DNA from 2 places in the Herbaspirillum sp. GCM10030257 genome. Region 2 is predicted to be linked to the other one. Evidence: predicted binding sites of a transcription regulator. Region 2 holds the regulator's gene; the other holds the start of a gene.
The links. The regulator NrdR, encoded in region 2, represses ribonucleotide reductase genes. The targets are predictions, from matches to a motif close to CACNANATNTNGTG.
Positions count from the first base shown of each region.

Region 1: the regulator NrdR is predicted to act here: its motif matches at 3,972-3,985, upstream of ACFQUU_RS13810 (ribonucleoside-diphosphate reductase subunit alpha).

Region 1 covers NZ_JBHTDH010000008.1:3,534-14,247, forward strand. Annotated here, with positions in the region: gene ACFQUU_RS13805 (ribonucleotide-diphosphate reductase subunit beta) at 1-654, opposite strand, end outside; gene ACFQUU_RS13810 (ribonucleoside-diphosphate reductase subunit alpha) at 788-3,706, opposite strand; gene ampD (1,6-anhydro-N-acetylmuramyl-L-alanine amidase AmpD) at 4,098-4,691, opposite strand; gene ACFQUU_RS13820 (sigma-54-dependent transcriptional regulator) at 4,688-6,214, opposite strand; gene ACFQUU_RS13825 (nitrogen regulation protein NR(II)) at 6,265-7,953, opposite strand; gene ACFQUU_RS13830 (PP0621 family protein) at 7,990-8,235, opposite strand; gene ACFQUU_RS13835 (inner membrane protein YpjD) at 8,232-9,041, opposite strand; gene ACFQUU_RS13840 (sigma-54-dependent transcriptional regulator) at 9,171-10,514, opposite strand; gene ACFQUU_RS13845 (ATP-binding protein) at 10,492-10,714, opposite strand, start outside.
Region 2 covers NZ_JBHTDH010000003.1:435,925-446,638, forward strand. Annotated here, with positions in the region: gene ACFQUU_RS06725 (pilus assembly protein) at 1-2,439, opposite strand, end outside; gene ACFQUU_RS06730 (PilX N-terminal domain-containing pilus assembly protein) at 2,440-3,090, opposite strand; gene ACFQUU_RS06735 (PilW family protein) at 3,087-4,052, opposite strand; gene pilV (type IV pilus modification protein PilV) at 4,049-4,630, opposite strand; gene nrdR (transcriptional regulator NrdR) at 4,748-5,218, opposite strand; gene glyA (serine hydroxymethyltransferase) at 5,450-6,694, opposite strand; ZMP/ZTP riboswitch at 6,791-6,904, opposite strand; gene ACFQUU_RS06755 (SDR family NAD(P)-dependent oxidoreductase) at 7,041-7,787, shown strand; gene ybgC (tol-pal system-associated acyl-CoA thioesterase) at 7,839-8,279, shown strand; gene tolQ (protein TolQ) at 8,360-9,058, shown strand; gene ACFQUU_RS06770 (ExbD/TolR family protein) at 9,058-9,495, shown strand; gene tolA (cell envelope integrity protein TolA) at 9,501-10,508, shown strand; gene tolB (Tol-Pal system beta propeller repeat protein TolB) at 10,515-10,714, shown strand, end outside.

The DNA of each region.
Region 1 (10,714 bases), on a different contig from region 2:
GGTGAGCACGTCGATGAAGGGGATCAGGAATTCATCCTTGTCGCGGATCGATGCAACCTCATGGTAGGCATTGAAGATCTCGCCTTCATCCAGGCCCAACGATTCCACGATGTACTGATAAGCGTGGGTATGAATTGCCTCCTCGAATGCCTGGCGCAGCAGGTACTGGCGGCACTCGGGCGCCGTAATGTGGCGGTAGGTGCCCAGCACGATGTTGTTGGCGGCCAGCGAGTCGGCAGTGACGAAGAAGCCGAGGTTGCGCTTGACCAGGCGACGCTCGTCCTCGGTCAGGCCGTTCGGGTTCTTCCACAGCTCGATGTCGCGCTGCATGTTGATCTCTTGCGGCATCCAGTGGTTGGCGCAACCGGCCAGGTACTTGTCCCATGCCCATTTGTATTTGAACGGAACGAGCTGATTGACGTCAGTCTGGCCGTTGATGATGCGCTTGTCCGCAGCGTTCACGCGGCGCGACTCCTCGGCGGCGGTTGGCTTGGCGACCAGGGCCGGATTCATCGGGGTATTGGTGAGCTGCGCATTCATTTGCGCATTGGGGGACAGTGCATGCGATGCCGACGAGGACGCCGGCGCCAGCGCCGGTTGCGGAGCCTGAGCGGGTCTTGCGACTGGAGTTACTTCGTCATCCCAACTAAGCATGGTCGATCTTCCTTACAGGTATTGTAGTTGTACTTGTGTGTTGTTCAAGCGCGGTTTTTGCGCGGCACTTTCAAGCCGGCGGCGATCCGTGGTCGCCGACCGGCTTTTGCTTCGGGTCTTCAGGTCCCGAATGTTACTGGCAGGCTTCGCATTCTTCAAAGCCCGGGTCGCCCGGACGCAGCATGCAAGCAGGACCTGCGAGCTCTTCGGTCGCCGCGGACGCTGTCGCGACCGGTGCGGACGACATGCCGCTGTTCATGCTGCCGCTAGCGGATACCGCATTCAACGCACCTGCCTTGGTGGTCGACTTCTCGGCGTGTGTCGCGCCGATGGTGCGCAGGTAGTACGTGGTCTTCAGGCCACGCAACCATGCAAGCTTGTAGGTTTCGTCGAGTTTCTTGCCCGAGGCGCCGGCCATGTAGATGTTCAGCGATTGCGCCTGGTCAATCCATTTCTGGCGACGCGATGCGGCTTCGACCAGCCACTTCGGCTCGACCTCGAATGCGGTGGCGTAGATCTCGCGCAGGTCTTGCGGAATGCGGTCGATCTTGGCCAGGCTGCCGTCGAAGTACTTGAGATCGGCAACCATCACTTCATCCCACAGGCCGCGCGCCTTCAGGTCACGCACGAGGTGTTCGTTGATCTCGGTAAATTCACCGGACAGGTTCGACTTCACGTACAGGTTCTGATAAGTCGGCTCGATGCAGGCAGACACGTCGATGATATTCGAGATCGTTGCAGTCGGCGCGATTGCCACGCAGTTCGAATTGCGCATGCCATGTTCCTTGATGCGTGCACGCAGCGATGCCCAGTCCATGGTCTCGGTGGTGTCCACTTCGAGGTACCCGCCGCGCTCTTCGGCCAGCAGTTTCAGGGAGTCTTGCGGCAGGATGCCACGATCCCACAACGAGCCACGGTAGGAACTGTAACGGCCGCGCTCTTCCGCCAGTTCGGTCGATGCCCAGTAAGCGTAGTAGCAGACGGCTTCCATCGAACGGTCAGCAAATTCAACCGCATCCATCGAGGCGTACGGAATGCGCATCATGTGCAGGCAATCCTGGAAACCCATGATTCCCATGCCGACCGGACGGTGGCGCAGGTTGGAATCACGTGCCTTCTTGACTGCGTAATAGTTGATATCGATCACGTTATCGAGCATGCGCATCGCGGTGCGGATGGTCTTTTGCAGCTTGACGTGATCCAGCTTGCCGTCCTTCATGTGGGCCGGCATGTTGACCGAACCGAGGTTACAGACCGCGATTTCGGACTCGTTGGTGTTAAGCGTGATCTCGGTGCACAGGTTGGAACTGTGAACGACGCCAACATGCTGCTGCGGGGAACGGATGTTGCATGGGTCCTTGAATGTGATCCATGGGTGGCCGGTCTCGAACAGCATCGACAGCATCTTGCGCCACAGGTCGAGCGCCTGAACCTTCTTGAACAACTTCAGTTCGCCGCGGGCAGCCTTGGCTTCGTAGCCGGTGTAGGCTTCTTCAAAGGCCTTACCAAACTTTTCATGCAGGTCAGGCACATCCGACGGCGAGAACAGGGTCCACTCGCCCTTTTCCATCACGCGCTTCATGAACATGTCGGGAATCCAGTTCGCGGTGTTCATGTCGTGTGTACGGCGGCGATCATCGCCAGTGTTCTTGCGCAGATCGAGGAATTCCTCGATATCCATGTGCCAGGTTTCCAGGTAGGCACAGACTGCGCCCTTGCGCTTTCCACCCTGGTTGACGGCGACGGCGGTGTCGTTCACGACTTTCAGGAAGGGAACCACACCCTGCGATTTGCCGTTGGTGCCCTTGATATGGGCGCCGAGTGCACGCACCGGCGTCCAGTCATTGCCCAGGCCGCCAGCGAATTTAGCCAGCAGCGCGTTTTCCTTGATGGCTTCGTAGATCCCGTCGAGATCGTCGGCAACCGTGGTCAGGTAGCAGGACGACAGTTGCGAGCGCTGTGTACCGGAATTGAACAGGGTTGGTGTCGAGCTCATGAAATCGAAGGACGACAGCAGGTTGTAGAACTCGATCGCGCGGGCTTCGCGGTTGATCTCGTTCAGTGCCAGGCCCATCGCGACACGCATGTAGAAAGCCTGTGGCATTTCGATGCGGGTGCCTTCGATATGCAGGAAGTAGCGGTCGTACAGAGTCTGCAGGCCGAGGTAGCCGAATTGCAGGTCGCGGTCGGGTTGCAGTGCATCAGCCAGTTTCTTCAGGTCGAACTGGGCCAGCTTGGTATCGAGCAGGTCGGCTTCGATTCCCTTCTTGATGTATTTCGGGAAGTATTCGACGTAATGTGCAGCGGCATCGGCTTGTGCAACTTCCTGACCGAACACTTCCTTACGGATGGTGTGCATGAGCAGGCGAGCGGTCACGCGGCTATAGGCCGGGTCCTTTTCCATCAGCGCGCGGGCAGCCAGGATGGCGGACTTGTGCAGTTCCTCGACCGGCACGCCGTCGTACAGGTTCTTGACCGTTTCAGCCAGGATCGCTTCCGCGTCAACATGCTTTTCGAGGCCGACGCAGGCAGCGGTGATCAGGTCGCGGACCTGGTTGAGATCGAGCGGACGACGCTGACCATCTTCGGTGACATGCAATTGCGGTGCGTCGGTCGGCTTGGCGGCTTGCTGCTGCGCACGTTCTTCCATCCGCTTGGCGCGGTACAGCACGTAGGCACGGGCCACATCATGTTCGCCCGAGCGCATCAACGCCAGTTCAACCTGGTCCTGTACGTCTTCGATATGGAAGGTGCCGCCTGCCGGCTGGCGACGCACCAATGCCGAGACCACGCCGTTCGTCAGCTGTTCGACCAGTTCACGCACGCGCGCCGATGCCGCGCCCTGCCCGCCGTTCACGGCGAGGAAAGCCTTGGTCATGGCGATCGAAATCTTGGACGGCTCGAAGCCGACGACCGCACCGTTGCGGCGAATGACTTTGTAGTCGCCGAGGTTGACGTTCATGTTGGCTGTGGAAGCGGAGGTAGGAGCATGCGGAGGGATCAGACCGAATTCGGCGGTGGATTTTTGATTGATTTCTTGATTTGCGAGCATCTTGCCTCCTGACGTAACGCGACAGCCGTGCAGCTGTTGTCTATGGTTATTGATTTAGAACACCCCATGCGGGCAGCGTTCACGTATTCGTGCAAACCATGCATTTATGGCGCGAACGAGTCTCTGCCTGACATCTGGCATCGTTCCGCACGGCTTGCATTTAATGGGGAGAGCTGTTCACTGCCCACCCGCTACATAACAACTATTACGCTAATGAACTACTTGAACAGCCCTGTAAGGGACTCACAGCACCCGTTAGAGCAACTACTACATCTAGTGGTTCCCGCTGTGATTGAGACTAATTCTAGTGGCTGGCCTAGGATGTTGCAATATCTTTTTTATGGGATGCACAACAAATTTCCTGCGTAAACAGGGTTGACTTTTCCTCGCTTCAAGCTGGAAAACGCAGATTCGATTGTGTGATGGAAACGCACTTGTTTCGAATCAAGGACTTGCGGAAACGGTCCCAGTCGAAGTGCGGACCGGGATCGGTTTTACGTCCGGGCGCAATATGTTCATGTCCCGCAACGGCGGTTAACGGATAACGAGCCTCAAGCGCAGAGGTCAGGTCAGCCAGTGCATCGTACTGCGCATCCTCAAAGGGATCGAAGTCCGTGCCCTCCAGCTCGATTCCAATCGAGAAATCGTTGCAGCGCTCACGGCCGCAAAAGTTGGACGCGCCGGCATGCCATGCGCGATCGTTCGCCGACACAAATTGCATGACATGCCCATCGCGCCGGATCAGGAAGTGCGCCGACACCCGCAACGCCCGCAATTGATCGAAGTACGGATGCGCATCGCAGTCGAGCCGGTTACCGAACAGATCGGCGATATAGGGTCCGCCAAACTGGCTCGGCGGCAGGCTGATATTGTGGATCACGAGCAGGTCCACCACGGTACCGGGTGCTCGTGGATCGAAGTTGGGTGAAGGCTGGCGCTCCACGCCGGAAGACCAGCCGTCGGCATCAATCTGGAATCGGTTCATGATTCGGGTTCGTGGATGGACAGGCGCTGCATGCGATAGCGTAGCTGGCGGAAGCTGATGCCCAGGAGTTCGGCGGCCTGGGTCCGGTTGAAATGCGTTTTGGCGAGCGCGCGACAGATCACTTCACGCTCGACCTGGTCGAGATAGTCGGGAAGCGACGCAGGCAAGTCGTTACCGGATTGGGCCGTACACACATCATCGTTGCTCCCCTCCGCGGTGTCGGCCACGTCCATTTTCGGCCCCACAGGCACCGGCGGCACCGGCGGCACCGGCAACGGTGCCGGTGGAATCAAGACAGGTTCGGGCTGTCCCGACAAAGACGCGGCGGCTGTGGCGGGGCGCACGCTCGCTGAAGCTCCCGGACCGGTCTGCTTCAGTGCCAGGTCTTCCACCTCGATGGCACTGTCGTTGGCGAATGCCATCGCGCGCTCCAGTACGTTCTCGAGTTCTCGCACATTGCCGGGAAATGAATAGGCACGCAAGGCATTCAGTGCGGCGGGACTCAATACCGCAGGCGTACCGCCAAGTGCCAGGCGCGCAAGAATGGCATCGGAGAGCAAGCCGATATCGTCGAGCCGTTCACGCAATGGCGGCAAGCGCAGCTCGATGACATTGAGCCGGTAAAACAAGTCCTGACGGAATCTTCCCTGCTCCACGCATTCGGCCAGATTCTGGTGCGTCGCGCTGATGATACGCACGTCAACCGGCTCTTCGACCGTGGCGCCGACCTTGCGCACCCGGCGTTCCTGGATGGCGCGCAGCAGTTTTACCTGCATGGCGAGTGGCAGGTCGGCGACTTCGTCGAGCATCAGCGTGCCGCCGTTCGCAGCCTGGAAAAAACCGTCGCGATCGTCGGTTGCACCGGTAAAGGCGCCTTTGCGGTAGCCAAAAAACTCGGCTTCCATCAGCGCCTCCGGAATAGCACCGCAATTGACGGCGATGAAAGGCTTGTCGGCCCGGGCGCTGTGCGCATGGATATCGCGTGCCGCCAATTCCTTGCCGCTGCCCGATTCGCCGGTGATTGACACCGGCGCCATGCTGCGCGCAAGGCGCACAATCTGCGCACGCAAGTCGCGCATGACGACGGACTGGCCGACCAGACAGGAATCGCCTCCCGTCGCGGAGACGCCCGATGCAGAACCACCGGCCTCGGTCGTATGGATCCGCAACGCCGACCGCACCATCTGGCGCAACTGATCGAGCGCGACCGGCTTGGTCAGATAATCGAACGCACCCGCTTTTAAGGCGGAAACGGCATTGTCCGTGCTGCCGAAAGCAGTGATCACGGCAATCGGTGTGTTCTTATATAGAGAGGCGACTTCGCGCACCAGTTCAATGCCCAGTCCATCGGGCAGGCGCATGTCGGTCAGGACCAGGGCATACTCGGTTTGCTGCAAAAGCCGGCGTGCCGCGTCCAAACAGTCGGCGCAATCGACATCCAGCCCCATTTTAATCAGCGTGATCTCTAGCAGTTCACGCAGGTCAGCTTCATCATCGACAACCAGGATACGGGGTGCTGTCATGGATAATATTCATATCAATCATTGGTGTGCCAGGCGCTGTACCCGGCACGCTATACGGCGAAGGTAATCACAAAACGTCCGCTCGGCTCGTCGCGGCCATCACCGGAGAGATCCATCCGGTATTCATAATCGAGCATCGCACCATTGTTGAGGCACAGTTCTCGGGCGACATATAGCCCCAGTCCGGTCCCCTTGCTGGACGTAGTGTAAAACGGTTCGAACAGATGCGCCCTCACTTCGGGCGTGATGGCCGGCCCATCGTCCTGCACATGCAACTCGAAACGCTCGGAAGTCGGCGACACCGCCAGCAGACGTATACTCCCAGACCGTCCGCTGGCGTAGCGCAGTGCGTTGGTTAACAGATTCATGACTACCTCGCGCAAATGCAGCGGGTCGAACCAAACCCGGGCGTTGTCCATCGGACCGACGGCAATCATGTCGGGCGCAAGTTTGTGGGTTTCCCGCAGTTCGAGCACCGCTTCCGACAGGAAGGGCGCCAACTGCAGCGGCTCGGCCTGCGTATGCGCCTTGCGAGACAGTTTCAGAATGTCTTCAATCATGCGATTCAGTCGGACCACATTGTCGCTGACGATATTGAGCAGACGCTTTTCGGTCGGCTGGACCAGGTCTTCGCTCAGCAGGGAAGCCGCATGGGAGATCGCCGACAGGGGGTTCCTCACTTCGTGAGCGATGCTCGCGGTCAGACGGCCCATCGATGCCAGTTTGAGTTGCTGCGCCTGGTTTTCGATTTCGCTGACGTCCTGCAGGAAAATCACGGTACGGTCATTGCTGAGACCGGCACTCTTCACCGAAGCAAAGCGCAATTTCAGATGTGTATGCAGGTCGCGCCGACGATCGCGCGTCAACATTGGCCGCGTCACTCCCATATCGTCGCCCGGCTTCACCCTGACATAAGTGGACGATCCGTCATCTGCTGTGCGGCCAACGGCGGCTTGCTGCCATGCAAAGAAGGCATCGGCGATCGGTGTCAGGGTCTCGCGGTCGGTCAGTTTGTAGCGTGGTTGACCATATGCAACCGACATGCCCAGCATGCGTTCGGCAGCGGGATTACCGGCGAAAACTTCCGTGTCGTCACCAACCACGAGAATCCCATCGTTCATGTCCGCGATCACCAGGCGATTGATTGCCTCCTGTAATTGCAGGTCCCTGCCTCGCTGTGCCGCAAGGTCTTCCTGCTTGATCAGCTTGGCCGCAAGGCGGTTGATGACAAAGATCGCGGCGAAAAATGCAGCGCCGTAGAGGCCCGCCTGAGAAGGCGAGGTATCCACCATTGAATACAGTAACTGGTACAGGCTTTCGCCCAGCAGGATCAGCGTGACGATGGAGACAAAGAACAGCGCCGGCACCAGCGGCGCCAGGACCGCCGCACCGGACAATGGAAACAGGTAAAGAATCGCCAGGCCGCTGCGCGCGCCACCGGCGGCAATGTACAAAATCGAAATCGCACTAATGTCGACCACCAGTTGCGCCAGTAGTTGCAACATGAAGCGCCGCTGTACATAGATGGAGAGCGATCCGAAACCGAAGGCGAGCACAAGATAGAGCAGGCAGGTTTGCCATTCGGCATAGCCATTGCCGACCTGCGATTCGCGGAATGCGTTGATGCCGAAATAGACAAGCAGCACCACCGTGATCACAACACGCGTCGCACAGAAGGTTTGCAGGGTGCGCCAAAAGGTTTCGCGGCTTTCCCGCCGCTGCAGTACGGTGCCCATCATCGGCTCGCCGACATGCGTGTTGCCATTGCCCGCAAGTCAACGACCGGCATGTCGCAACCGGTGTTCTTCGCTGCAAAAAATCATGCCGTGCGGACCTGCCAGCGCTTCGGATGCCGGCAGGTGAAGACCGCATTCCGCGCACTGTATCATCGGCTGCGGCTCAGGGAGCGCCTCTCGTCCGGTGCCTTTTTGCGCATCGCGCACGGCGCCGCTGACCTTTTTTTCGCGCATGATCCACATCACGACCAAGACAATAATCACCGCCCAAAGGAGGAACTTCATGCCAGGCTCCGATGCAACACCACTTCCAGGACGAAGCGGCTACCGACATACGCAAGCAAAAGGGTCGCAAATCCAGTCAGGGTAAAGCGCAAGGCCATTTTGCCGCGCCATCCACGCCAGAACCGGCCAGCGAGCAGCAGTCCGAACAGTATCCATGACAACAGGGTAAAAATGGTCTTGTGATCCCACTTGATCGGTATGCCGAACAGTTGTTCTGAAAACACGATACCGGATAAGACCGTCATGGTCAGCAGTGCGAAACCAAAAGCGATCATGCGGAACAGAATTTTCTCCATGGTCAGCAGCGCTGGCAGCCGGTCGATGGCGCGCGCCAGCCAGCGGCCGCGCGCTTCGCCAGGGGATGCGTGCAGTTGCGCCTCCTGCAGCGCCATCAGTACCGCATGGAAGGCGGCGATGGTCAGCGAGCTATACGCAAGAATGGCAATCACGACATGCCATGGGAACAATGATGATTTGCCCTCGAGAGGAATCAGGCTACCCGGAAACAGACCGGGCAGGATGACAGCGACGGCAGCCGTGGGCAAGACCATTACGCGCAGGCTATCGAGCGAGAAGTTACGATTCTCGAGCCAGTACGCGGCGACGGAAATCCAGAGCGTGGCGGACAGTACGAAGGCAAACCCGATACGCAGCGATCCGGGTTGGACCATGTCAGCCCAGAGCGCACCGCCATGCAGTAGCCAGCCGACCGCAGTCCCGGCGGAAATGGCAATCCGTTGCCGGGAAGGCAAAACGGCGCAAGTCGCGTAGAGCAGCGCTGCCAATACAAAAAAGGTGATGTGCATCGCGCAAGGACGGTTATGGACAGACTCCTGAGTTTACACCATGTCCGGCCGCCAACCCGGCAAGCTGTTGCCTCGCTTACGCTACTGTCGCAAGCGCGCGCCAGTCTGTCCGAGCTGTCATGCTATTTGTCATGTCACTTTCTCATCGACCGCCCTTCCGGTCGGCAGCTGATACTTTTTTAGTTTGTCATACAAGGTCTTTTTCGGCACACCAAGATGGTCGGCGGTTGCCGCGACGTTGCCGTCATGGGTAGTCAGAGCATCGGCGATCAGCATGCGCTCATAGGCGTCGACCTGCTGCGGGAGTGTATTCGCCGCCATCGTCGCCGGCTCTTCCAGGGAACCGGGCTGATCGAGCACGCCGAGCACCATGCGGTCGGCGAAATTGCGTAACTCCCGGACATTGCCGGGCCAGTCCCGCGCTTTCCATTGGGCGATCTGCGCATGGGTCCAGGCCAGCACCGGACGCTGGTAGCGAATCGCCGCCCCCTGCACGAAATGGGCAAGCAGCAGCGGAATGTCGTCACGCCGGTCGACCAGACGTGGCAGGTCGATACTCACGACACCGATACGGTAGTACAGGTCTTCCCTGAACTTTCCCTGCGCGCTCAAGTCGAGCAGATTGGCCTTGCTGGCTGCAATCACCCGACAATCGATGCTGATCGGATCATTTCCGCCGAGCCGTTCCAGCCTGCGCTCCTGCAGCACTCGCAACAGCTTGACCTGCAGCGCCAGCGGCATCGTTTCTATTTCATCGAGAAATACCGTGCCGCCATTGGCATACTCCAGCTTGCCGATGCGCCGCTTCTGCGCGCTGGTGAAAGCGCCAGCCTCATGCCCGAAAATTTCGCTTTCGAACATCGCCTCGGGTAAAGCGCCGCAATTGAGCGCGACAAAAGGACCCTTGCGTCCGCTGGCTGCATGCAAATGACGGGCAACGACTTCCTTTCCGGAACCGGTCTGGCCATTGATCAGGACATCGGCGGCGGTCGGACCGACCGCACGGATCAGCGTGCGCACACGTTCGATCGCCGCCGACTCTCCGATCAGCGCAGGCATGTCGGGATGGGATGCCCATGCTGCTTTGAGTCGCTGGTTTTCCAGCACGAGGCGGCGTTTTTCCTGAGCCCGCCGTACCGTTTCCACCAGCCGTTCTGCGGCAAAGGGTTTTTCGATGAAGTCGTAAGCGCCGGCACGCATGGCTTCTACCGCCATGTCGACATCGCCATGACCGGTGACAACGATCACGGGCAAATCCGCATCGGCGGCTACGATTTCCGACAATAGATCGAGTCCGGATTTGCCGGGCAGGCGGACGTCCGTCACCACGACTCCGGGAAAGCCGGGCTGCAATATGCTCTGTGCCCGCTCGGCGCTTTCGCAGGCCTGTACCTGGAAGCCACCGAGTTCCAGCGTCTGGGTAGTCGCCAGACGCACCGTTTGTTCATCTTCAATCAGTATGACTTCCTGCATTGGCAAGTGCTCCTCCGTGTTCATTATGCTGATCGGCCGCCAGCGGCAACCTGACCGTAAATTCGGCGCCGCCTTCGGGCAGGTTGTATGCGCTTAGTTGACCATTCATTGCCTGCACGATGGACGAGGAAATGGCGAGCCCAAGGCCGAGACCTTTACCAGAAGGCTTGGTGGTAAAGAAAGGTTCGAACAGATGCTGT
Region 2 (10,714 bases):
ATTGATGATGTCACCCAGTACACGCTTCCTTGTTCGAAAGATGCCATTTGGCCGGTCGACTTCCAGTTCGCGTTTCCCACGTAGATAATCGACCCGATCGTTGCCCAGCCCGTCTGCCTGTCCACTTGTCGGCGACGTATTCAGCACTATCTTTTGACTGTCGGTCAGCTCGCTCCATTTGAACTCGACTGTAGCGATTCCTCCGCTCGGAGCCGGAGCTGACGTGAATATTTTGCGCTTCTCGGGCGCAGGACTCGGCGCTGTTACTGCTGTTCCGGTCAGCAGGTCTCCGGCGTCCCATTCTGCGGTATTCGCAATATGCACGACCCCATCACTACCCAGTGCCAGCTTGAGTTTTTTCAGGCTACCGCTCCAGCTTGCCGCATCAAAGCCCGGTTGAAAAACATAGGCTCCGTCGGTGGAAATACGGGAAGTTGACACCGATACGCCCGAAATCGTCCCCCCACTTCCGGACAGCAAGGCAAAGACCTTGCCGATCGCACTGATCATTTCCTTTGGCTGACCTGCCAGAAAATAATTTCTGGGAACTGCAGCGGGCGTTTTACCGTTGCTCCATTCTGCATAGCTTCCAGAGACCGGCTGTCCATTTGCATCCAGCGTAATGAAAGGATTATTGTCCTTGGTCTTTGCATCGAAGCCGCCATATTTGGCTGCGAGGTAAAGCTGGCTGTCACGCGGCTTGGTGCTGCGGTTGCTGCCATCGATCAAGCCGTTTCCGCCTTCGTCGACATCAATCACAAACGTCTTTACGCGCGTTGGTTTGTCCAAGCGTATGTCGTGAGTGTTTGCCCAGTATGCAAGGCCCGACATGTAATAAGTTCCATGTCCGCCAGATCCGGTGTCTTTTGCTTCAAGGCCTGCGAGTGCGGAATTTTTGCTTGGATTGCCGAAGCTTCCACTGGCGTCACTCTCCATTTCGCCCACAAGGCGCGTCCATTCGACAACGTCTAGCGCCGGCGTCGACGCGTCGGCGGATTCCACCGCACGTGCGACATCATGCGCATCACTTACGCCAGTAGCGGTTGCATAAGTGGTACGTTTGTTCCCCGGGATGAAACGATCCCAATGGGTGTTGACGTCAGCAATATTGAGGATGTAGTTTTTCTGGCATGAAGCAATTACCGGATCCTTCCATGTCGTTATCACAGGAAAGCTATCTTTCATGCTATCGGCGATCCCGCTTGTGGCCTCAGGGGTCGGACCCTTTCCCTGAAAATAGCGGATACCTTCGTAGTAAAGCTCGCTGACCGGGTCGTAGCTCTTGTAAATGCCGGAACGGCCGAACTTGTTCAGGTAATTGAGGACGCCGCTGTTGGGCTTGCCATCCCGATCCGAAGGGACTTCAGGATTGTTGTGAAAGCGTCCGGAAACCGGATCCCATTCGCGCAGATCGTTGTCCTTTGCAAGAAAATCCGGCGCATCCCTGCGAAGCGGCCCCACATATTTCATTGGCGCCCGCAATACACCGCCGTAGCGCTGCACACTGTCGTCCAGCAAATAGCCCATTGCGCCGACACGCAGTTTCTCGGCATGACGCTGGATTTGGCCGACGGGTTTATAGGCATTCCCGTATTTCTGGCAAAGGTCGGTGCGTTGCGGCCCCTCTTCGTCGTCGCACACCTTGACCCTGACCAGATAATCTCCCAGCTTCTTGTCCGTTGCCAGCTTCGGAAGGCTGCCATTGCCATCCCAGACGGAAGTGCAATACTTGCTCGCGTCCTTGCTGTCCACCGTTCCACTGCTCACTTCGCTGAACAGGATACGGTTGCGGCAGGAGACGATGTACAAGGTCTTGACATCGAACGGAGTTACCATCCCGGGCGCACTGGCATTGCCGCCCATGGTTAGCGTACGCCGTGGAAAATAGGTGTTGTGTGCGTAGAAATTGGTTTCCGGGCTATCCCGTAGTACGGCGCGCTGCAATATGGTTTGCTGGTCCGTATCGAGAATTCGGTCACCGCCGGTCAGCGCGTAACGCACCATGTCGATCGCTGAAGATGCTGCCCAATTCATGAAGTTGCCACTAAAGGTGGCATTGCCGCACTCATGCAAGGCGTCGGCATTCTTGTCGGGGATGAAGTACTGGTCTTCGTAGTAGGTATCCGGGTCGTTTCCTGGATTACGCTTGCTGCCCTTGTATTGATAACATTTTTTCGGATTGAAATAACCCACGTACTCGAATGTACGGTTATAAGTTCCTTTGTCTCCGCGGTAGGCGACACCTACCGTGGGGAACTCCACTGACAGGCTGAGCAGCAGATTGGGATGAATATTTGCGCGGCCATTGAACAGAGGCCCACTAGCCATCTTGACCTCTGGATTCGCAGCGACGGTATCAACGGCAATTGCCGTTAATACGATTCCCAGTGCACAGCGCATCGTGATTGCACCTGTGTCCAGTGAGATTACCCTGGCCATCTATTTACCAGCCTTTCTGTAAAAGGTCTGCAAGACCACCTGCGTGGTTTCTCGCATGCCGAATCCGATTGCGGTGACGCGAAAGAACACTTCCGGCTTCTCGGCCCCATGCCCTTTGTAAGAAAACATCATCGGCTCAATGATGTATCGGGGAAGTTTTGCAGGCAGCGCTCCCTTACCTGATGGGAAGACATAGCCGGTAAAGCGGCCATAGGGGACTGAACTAGCGTCACTGGAATCGTTTAGGAAGTCGACGCTCTGCCACATGGGAGTCGCTGTCTCTGCTGCAACGGCGCAAAGTCCGAGGTTGGTACTGCCCAGGCCGGAGCCACATCCGGCCTCGGGGAACGCCAGAATATTGTCCGACGCGAACAAGGCGCTACGTGATTTGGCGGCATCCGGCGAACTTTCGATGTCAAGCTCGGCATCCATGAGCGCTGCCTCCGCCGCTTGCAGCGCCACCTGTCTGTCACGGTCATTGCGGGAAATCTTTTCGCCTTGCAGGGCAATCTGTGCAGCAGAAATACCAAGCAGCATCGTCACCACCAGCATCATCAGGGCGACGACGAGTGAAGCCCCCTGCTCCCGTGGATTAGTAATGTAGTCGCTGTAACGGCACAGCGCCGCTAAGCTCAGGTCCGTTGCCCTCATTCGCCGCTGCCTGATGCCTGGTTACGCAGTTGCACCGTCGCCGTATAGACTTTGCGCGGCCGTTGCCTGACGCTCTTGGGAAAATCGGTTTCGCTCAGATGTGTACCCTTGTCATTCGACGCATGCATGCTTGAATATTCGTCACCGAACAAGTCGTAGACCGTTTTAGTTTTACCTGCTTGGACACGTGAGTTATTGGTGCCGCGGACCAGCACGGCGATGCGCACAGTTGATATTTTCTTCCAGAATGTTTTGGCATTGCGTGCGGCGTCACTTATGTCTCCGGCTGCCATCGCGGAATCGAGTGCATTGATTGCAGCCGCATTCAGCATCTTGTTGGGTAGCCCGTCCTCATCGATATCCACCCCATACAACACCTGAAGCGCTTCAACCCCGCGTGCGACGCCTTCCGCCCTCCAGCTGCTGTCTCCCTGGTACTTGCAGTACAACTGAGGCTCACCGATCGAATCTTCCGCCACATAGAAGATGCTGGCGCTGCGCTCCTGGTTAGGGATGGGAAAGCCGGCGCAATTGACGACAGCGCCATCCGTGGCTCCAAAAAACTGGACAGACAATATATCGCTGCCATTTACCGCCGCCGCAAGCGCTGATGTCATGCCGGGTGTATTGGACTTCAGTCGGTGAGCATCAAGGCCCTCCAGGCTTGGGCTCATTTCCGGCCTGACTACCGCAGGTGCCTCCTGCCGATCCCAGTTGACATAGGCGGCCTGTCGAACAGCGCGCGTCATCAGTTCAACCGCGTAACGGCCAGTGTCATCCATGCGCGCATCGTCATCCTGGGCGATATAGCCCGATTTTGCGGACAACAGCAATGCCGTCGCCGCCATGACAACCAGCAATCCAAGCGTAATGGAGATCATGAGCTCAATTAAGGTCAGGCCTTGTTGTCGACCGGCGTCGCGACATTGCGGGCCGAGCGCATGCAATCGAGTTGCCCTCATTGAATATAGGGTTCCACAGTGAATGCCACGGTAGGCGGGAATTCCTTGGAAGCGTTTCTGACCAGCGTGCCATCTGGATTTTTTGCCTGCCACCCGACTTTGATGACAACTGACGCACCTGCGCCAGCACCTCCCTGGCATTCCCATGTGAGCGAATGCTGTGCGTCATCCCAAGGCTGCGCATCGCGACATACGACAGCACGCGCGTCCGGCAGCGTCGCAGCGAGGCGCTTCTTCCATTCGTAGATATCGAAATCCGCAAGTTCACGGCTATCGCAACTCGCGCTGTAGCACAACTTGGAGGGTGTGGTCGGGGTGCCCTCGACTGAATGCCGGAAACTTATGCCGATAAAGGGATTGTCTGCATCGTTCTTCTTCATCTGCCCGTCATTGGCGCGCATTTTGTCGGCAAGTTCGGCAGCGAACTGAACTGCCATCGTTTGCAGGCCGGACTGATGACCGGTACGCATGGCGGTCAACTGCATACCGGCCGCGCCGATCACGCCCAACGCGAGAACCAGTACCGCGACCAATACCTCAATCAACGAGAAGCCAACTATATGCTTCTGTCTCACCATCCCGCCCCCTCCTTGCCATGAATTGTTACTTCCCGAAAGACAATATTATATATTTGATAATTATATATATGGCAATATTTTTAGCGGCAAGATGCGCTGGAAGCGGCAGCAAAATGTTTACTTGGAGGGGGTTTTGCGTTCAGGACCGACTTCGGCGATGGCGTCCTGAAACTCAGCCACATCTTCGAAGCTTTTATAAACGGAAGCAAAACGAATATAGGCAATCTTGTCTAGACGCTTGAGTTCGCGCATGACAAGTTCGCCAATGTGACCGGACACCACTTCGCGGGAGCCACTAGACAGAAGTTTCTCTTCGATACGGTGAATTGCTGCATCGACTGCCTCGGCAGAGACAGGCCGCTTGCGAAGAGCCAGCATCAGACTGGCGCGGAGTTTGGCGGGGTCGAAATCGGTACGGCTGCCATTTTTCTTGACGATGACCGGCATCGACAATTCGATGCGTTCATAGGTAGTGAAGCGTTTATCGCAGTGAGCGCAACGGCGTCGCCGGCGTATGGTATCCCCTTCCTCGGACACGCGAGTGTCGATGACTTGGGTGTCTTCATGCTGACAGAAGGGACATTTCATGGCGGCTGTGGTGAAGAGTGCTAACGTATTCGGAAATCGTAGCCGCTAGTATCGCATACAAAATTATCAACTCAGCAATGGAAAGCGCCCGGCGTGCCGGCCCTGCTACCACCACCATTAGAACACGTTAGCAGCAGACTGGGCGACCGGCCTCATGTGCGAAACGATTATGGCCAGTCATACCGGTCCGGGCCCTGATTGCAATTCAGGGCCGGAACCGGTCATCGGAATTTAACCGTAAACCGGGAACGCTTCGGTCAACTTCCTGACTTCCGCCTTCACGCGCTCGATCGTTGCGGCATCGTGCGGATTGTCGAGTACGTCAGCGATCAGATTACCGACCTTGGTCGCCTCGGCTTCCTTGAAGCCACGTGTCGTCATCGCCGGACTGCCGAGACGGATGCCGGAGGTGACAAATGGTTTTTCCGGATCGTTTGGAATCGCATTCTTGTTGCAGGTCATGTGTGCCGAACCAAGGATAGCTTCAGCTTCCTTACCGGTAATCTTCTTGGCGCGCAAATCGACCAGCATCACATGCGATTCAGTGCGGCCGGACACAATACGCAAGCCACGTGCGATCAGCGCTTTCGCCAGCGCATCAGCGTTCTTGACGACTTGTTCCTGGTAAGCCTTGAACTCAGGCGACAACGCTTCCTTGAATGCGACCGCCTTGCCAGCGATGACGTGCATCAGCGGGCCGCCCTGGATACCTGGGAAGATCGCGGAATTAATGGCCTTCTCGTGCTCGGCCTTCATCAGAATGACGCCGCCGCGCGGACCGCGCAGGGACTTGTGCGTTGTCGAGGTCACGAAGTCGGCGTGCGGGACCGGATTAGGGTACACGCCGGCAGCGATCAGGCCAGCGTAGTGCGCCATATCGACCATGAAATAAGCACCGACCTCCTTAGCGATCTTTGCGAAACGCTCGAAGTCGATACGCAACGCATAAGCAGATGCGCCGGCAATGATCATCTTCGGCTTCTTCTCCCGTGCGAGGCGCTCCATTGCTTCATAATCAATCTCTTCCTTCTCATTGAGACCGTAGGAGACCACGTTGAACCATTTGCCGGACATGTTCAGCGCCATGCCGTGCGTGAGGTGACCACCTTCGGCCAGCGACATGCCCATGATGGTGTCACCCGGCTTCAGCATCGCGAAAAACACGCCCTGGTTTGCCTGCGAGCCGGAATTTGGCTGCACGTTTGCCGCTTCAGCACCAAACAACTCCTTCAGACGATTGATCGCCAGCGTTTCGGCGATGTCGACGAATTCGCAGCCACCGTAGTAACGCTTGCCCGGATAGCCTTCGGCGTACTTGTTGGTCAGCTGGGAGCCCTGAGCTTCCATCACAGCGGGTGATGTGTAGTTCTCGGACGCGATCAGTTCGATATGATCTTGCTGGCGCGCGTTTTCCTGCTGGATGGCGGACCAAAGTTCGGGGTCGACTTTGGCAATGGTATGGTCTTTTGTGAACATGAAAACTCCAATCGATTAAGGATGCAAAGTGGGTTTGCCGAAATCGAATGAGGGGCCAATAGAAAGAAGACAGGCAGCCTCAGTCGTGCATTCCATTTGGGCTGCCCAGGCGAACGGCTATTGATATCCCACGTTCCCCGGTGGATTTCCACCTTTTAGCCGAATCGCGACTAGCTGCGCGCCCGGCATTCGCCAGTTACGTGAGACGAAATGGACCTAAATTGTAAAGTAGCGTCTCAAATGTGGCAAGGATCGCTAGCAAACCTTTTTCCCCGAATTGGAATTGGACGTTCACCTTTCGGCTACAATTTTGCCAACGTAACGTTTTTGCAGAGAAGGAAATACCATGATCGTGCTGATTACCGGGGCAACTTCAGGCTTCGGGGAAGAAATGGCACGCAAATTCGCCAAACATGGCCACCAGGTCATCGCAACCGGCCGTCGCCGCGACCGACTTGACAAGATTGCCGCCGAACTTGGCGCGTCCCTGCTCCCGATCGAAATGGACGTCACCAGCAAGGTGTCGATTACGCAGGCAATCGACGATCTGCCACAGGACTGGAAAGACATCGATGTACTGGTCAACAATGCCGGCCTTGCGCTCGGGACCGAGCCTGCTCAGAAAGCCTCGCTGGAAGACTGGGAGACCATGATCGACACCAATTGCAAAGGTTTGGTCACAATGACCCACGCAATCCTGCCGGGCATGGTGGCACGCGGACGCGGTACAGTAATCAATATTGGCTCTACGGCAGGTGCCTATTCCTATCCTGGCGGCAACGTATACGGCGCGAGCAAGGCATTTGTTGACCATTTCACCCTGAACCTGCGAGCTGACCTGATCGGCACGGGTGTACGCGCCACGAATATTGCCCCGGGGCTGTGCGGCGGCACGGAATTTTCCAATGTGCGTCTCAAGGACGATGCGGCGGCGGCAAAGGTGTACGAAGGTACCGTACCTCTGACTGCGGCCGACATTGCCGACTCCGCCTACTGGATCGCCACACTGCCGGCCCATATCAATATTAATTACATTGAAATGATGCCGACCTGTCAGGGCTTCAGCCCGTTAAATATCAAGCGCAACATGTAATGCTGACTGTTCATATCGCCAATTTGTCTCCGGCCTTGGAAGCGCAATGTAATGGATAATCCATCTTCCGATTTTTCCTGGCCTGTCCGCGTCTACTATGAAGATACAGATACTGGCGGTGTCGTCTTCTATGCCAATTACCTCAAATTCTTCGAGCGTGCGCGTACCGAGTGGCTACGGACCCATGGCATCGGCCAACAATTGTTAGCCGAGAAACATCATGTAATGTTTGTCGTCAGAAGCACGGCCGTGGATTATCATGCCCCGGCGAAATTAGATGATGAACTGAAACTCACGGTCGTGGTCGAAAGGCTGGGCCGCGCTTCAGTGGAATTCGCGCAAGAAGCGTGGCGAATGAATGGCGCCGAGAAAAAATTGCTGACCAAGGGTAAGATTCGGGTCGGCTGCGTACATACCGAAAGCTTTCGGCCAATGCCCATTCCCGACGAAGTGCTGGGCCGTATATATAAAAGCAATAGCGGCAGAGCTTAAATCCCATGCAAGGACATTGCCCGCCAAGGTGGGCAATGTCCTTGCATGGTTAGAATTTGCAATTACGTTAAAAGAATCCAATGAGCGTCACACAAGACCTTTCGTTTATTTCCCTGATCAGTAATGCATCCGTGCTCGTCCAGCTCGTCATGGCGTTGCTATTGCTGGTCTCGATCATGAGCTGGACTTACATTTTCCGCAAAATGTTCGCGATCAAAAGTGCGCAGGTACAGACCGAGGAATTCGAGCGCGCATTCTGGTCGGGCGGGAACCTGAATGCCTTGTATGAAGAAGCAACGTCGAACCGTCGACGCAACGGCAAGAGCGGCGCCTTGGAGCGTATCTTTGAATCCGGCATGGGCGAATTCATCAAGGGCAAGGCGATTTTCGCAGGCAAGGGCCAGATTGATCAGGGTAGCATGATCGACGGAGCACGCCGCGCCATGCGTGCGGCTTACCAGCGTGAAATGGATGCATTGGAATCGCATCTTGCCTTTCTCGCATCAGTCGGTTCCGTATCCCCGTATGTCGGCCTGTTCGGTACGGTGTGGGGTATCATGAACGCATTCCGCGGACTGGCAAATGTACAGCAGGCGACGCTGGCATCAGTCGCACCGGGTATTGCCGAAGCGCTGATAGCGACCGCCATCGGCTTGTTCGCCGCGATTCCGGCCGTGGTTGCCTACAACCGCTATTCGCATGACATCGACCGTCTCGCGATCCGCTTCGAAAGCTTTATCGAAGAATTCTCCAATATCTTGCAACGTCAGGTTCGCTAATGGCAGGCAACAGCACGATGCGCGGTGGGCGTAGCCGCAAGTTCAAATCCGAAATCAACGTCGTTCCCTACATCGACGTGATGCTGGTGCTGCTGGTGATTTTCATGGTGGCTACACCGATGACCAATCCCGGCGTGATCAATCTGCCAACCGCAGCGAAATCGTCGCTGCCGCCGACGGAATACATCCAGATTTCACTCAAACCAGATACCACTGCGACTATCGGCATCATCGGTCAAAAGAGCGCCAGCCAGGCCGAAAAGGTAGGCGGTCGCAGTGGCCTGATCCAGAAGCTGCGTGCCATGCATGAAGCGAATCCCGACATGCCTGTCATGATCTCCGGCGACAAGGACATCAAGTACGACGAAGTGATCCAGATCATTTCCGAGGCGAAGAAGCTGGGCATCACTCGCGTGGGGTTGGCAACCAAGCAATGAATGCAATGACTGATTCCGCCCCGTACACCGTTCCACAGGAGCGCGGTCGCTGGCGCGCACTGATCCTGGCCGCACTGGTGCATCTGGCTCTGCTGGTGTTCCTGTGGATCGGTGTGCGTTGGCAGAATGAAACCCCGACTACGATTGAAGCTGAAATCTGGAGTCCCCAACCGCGCGAAGCCGCGCCCGTGCCCGAACCGGTAAAAGCACCGGAACCCAAACCTGAGCCGAAACCCGAGCCACAGCCGGTACCCAAGGTCGCTGCGCCGGAACCGCCCAAGCCCAAGATCGAAGAGCCCCCGGTAGCCAAACCTGATATCGCGCTCGAACAGGAAAAGAAGCGCAAGATCGAAGAGAAAAAGCGCCGCGAAGAGGAAGAGCGCAAGGAAGAAGAGCGGAAAGAAAAACTCGCGTTGGAAAAGAAACAACAGGACGAGAAGCTCGCTCTTGAAAAGAAGCGCCGGGACGAAGAACTGGCAAAGGAAAAGAAACGCGAACAGGAAAAGCGCGAGCAGGAAGAAAAAGAAAAAATCGCTAAGGCCAAGGCGGAAGAAGCCAAGCGCCTGGAAAAGGAAAAAGCAGCGAAGGCCGAGGCCGAAAAGAAACTCGTTGAGAAAAAACGCCAGCAGGAAGAAGCGGACGCCAAGCTCGCGCAGAAAATGCGTGAAGAAGATATGCGCCGCATCACCGGTGCAGGCGGCTCAGGCGACGCACCCAAGGCACAAGGTGGCCGGGCCGACGGCGCGTATAGCCAGCGTATCGCCGCTAAGATCCGATCCAACATCAGCTTTATTGTCCCGGAGAGCTTGCAGGGCAACCCCCCTGTAGAATACGAAGTGCGCTTGCTTCCCGACGGCTCGGTAGCCGGCTTGCGCAAGCTGCGCTCCTCCGGCGTGCCGGGTTTCGATGAAGCTGTCGCTCGCGCGATTGAGCGCTCTCAGCCTTACCCGAAAGACTCGTCGGGCAGCGTGCCGTCTACATTCATAGGCCACCATAAACCCAAAGACCAGTAAGCGACCATGATAAAAAATCTTTTTTCGCGCACGTTTGTGATTCTTGCCGTCGGCTTCACAGCCACGTTCGCACAGGCGCAGTTGCGCGTCGAAACCTCCGGCGTTGGTGCGACACAGATTCCCGTTGCCATTGCAGGCTTTGCTGACGAGACCATCGCACCTCAACAGATCACCGCCATCATCAAGGCCGATCTTGCACGCAGTGG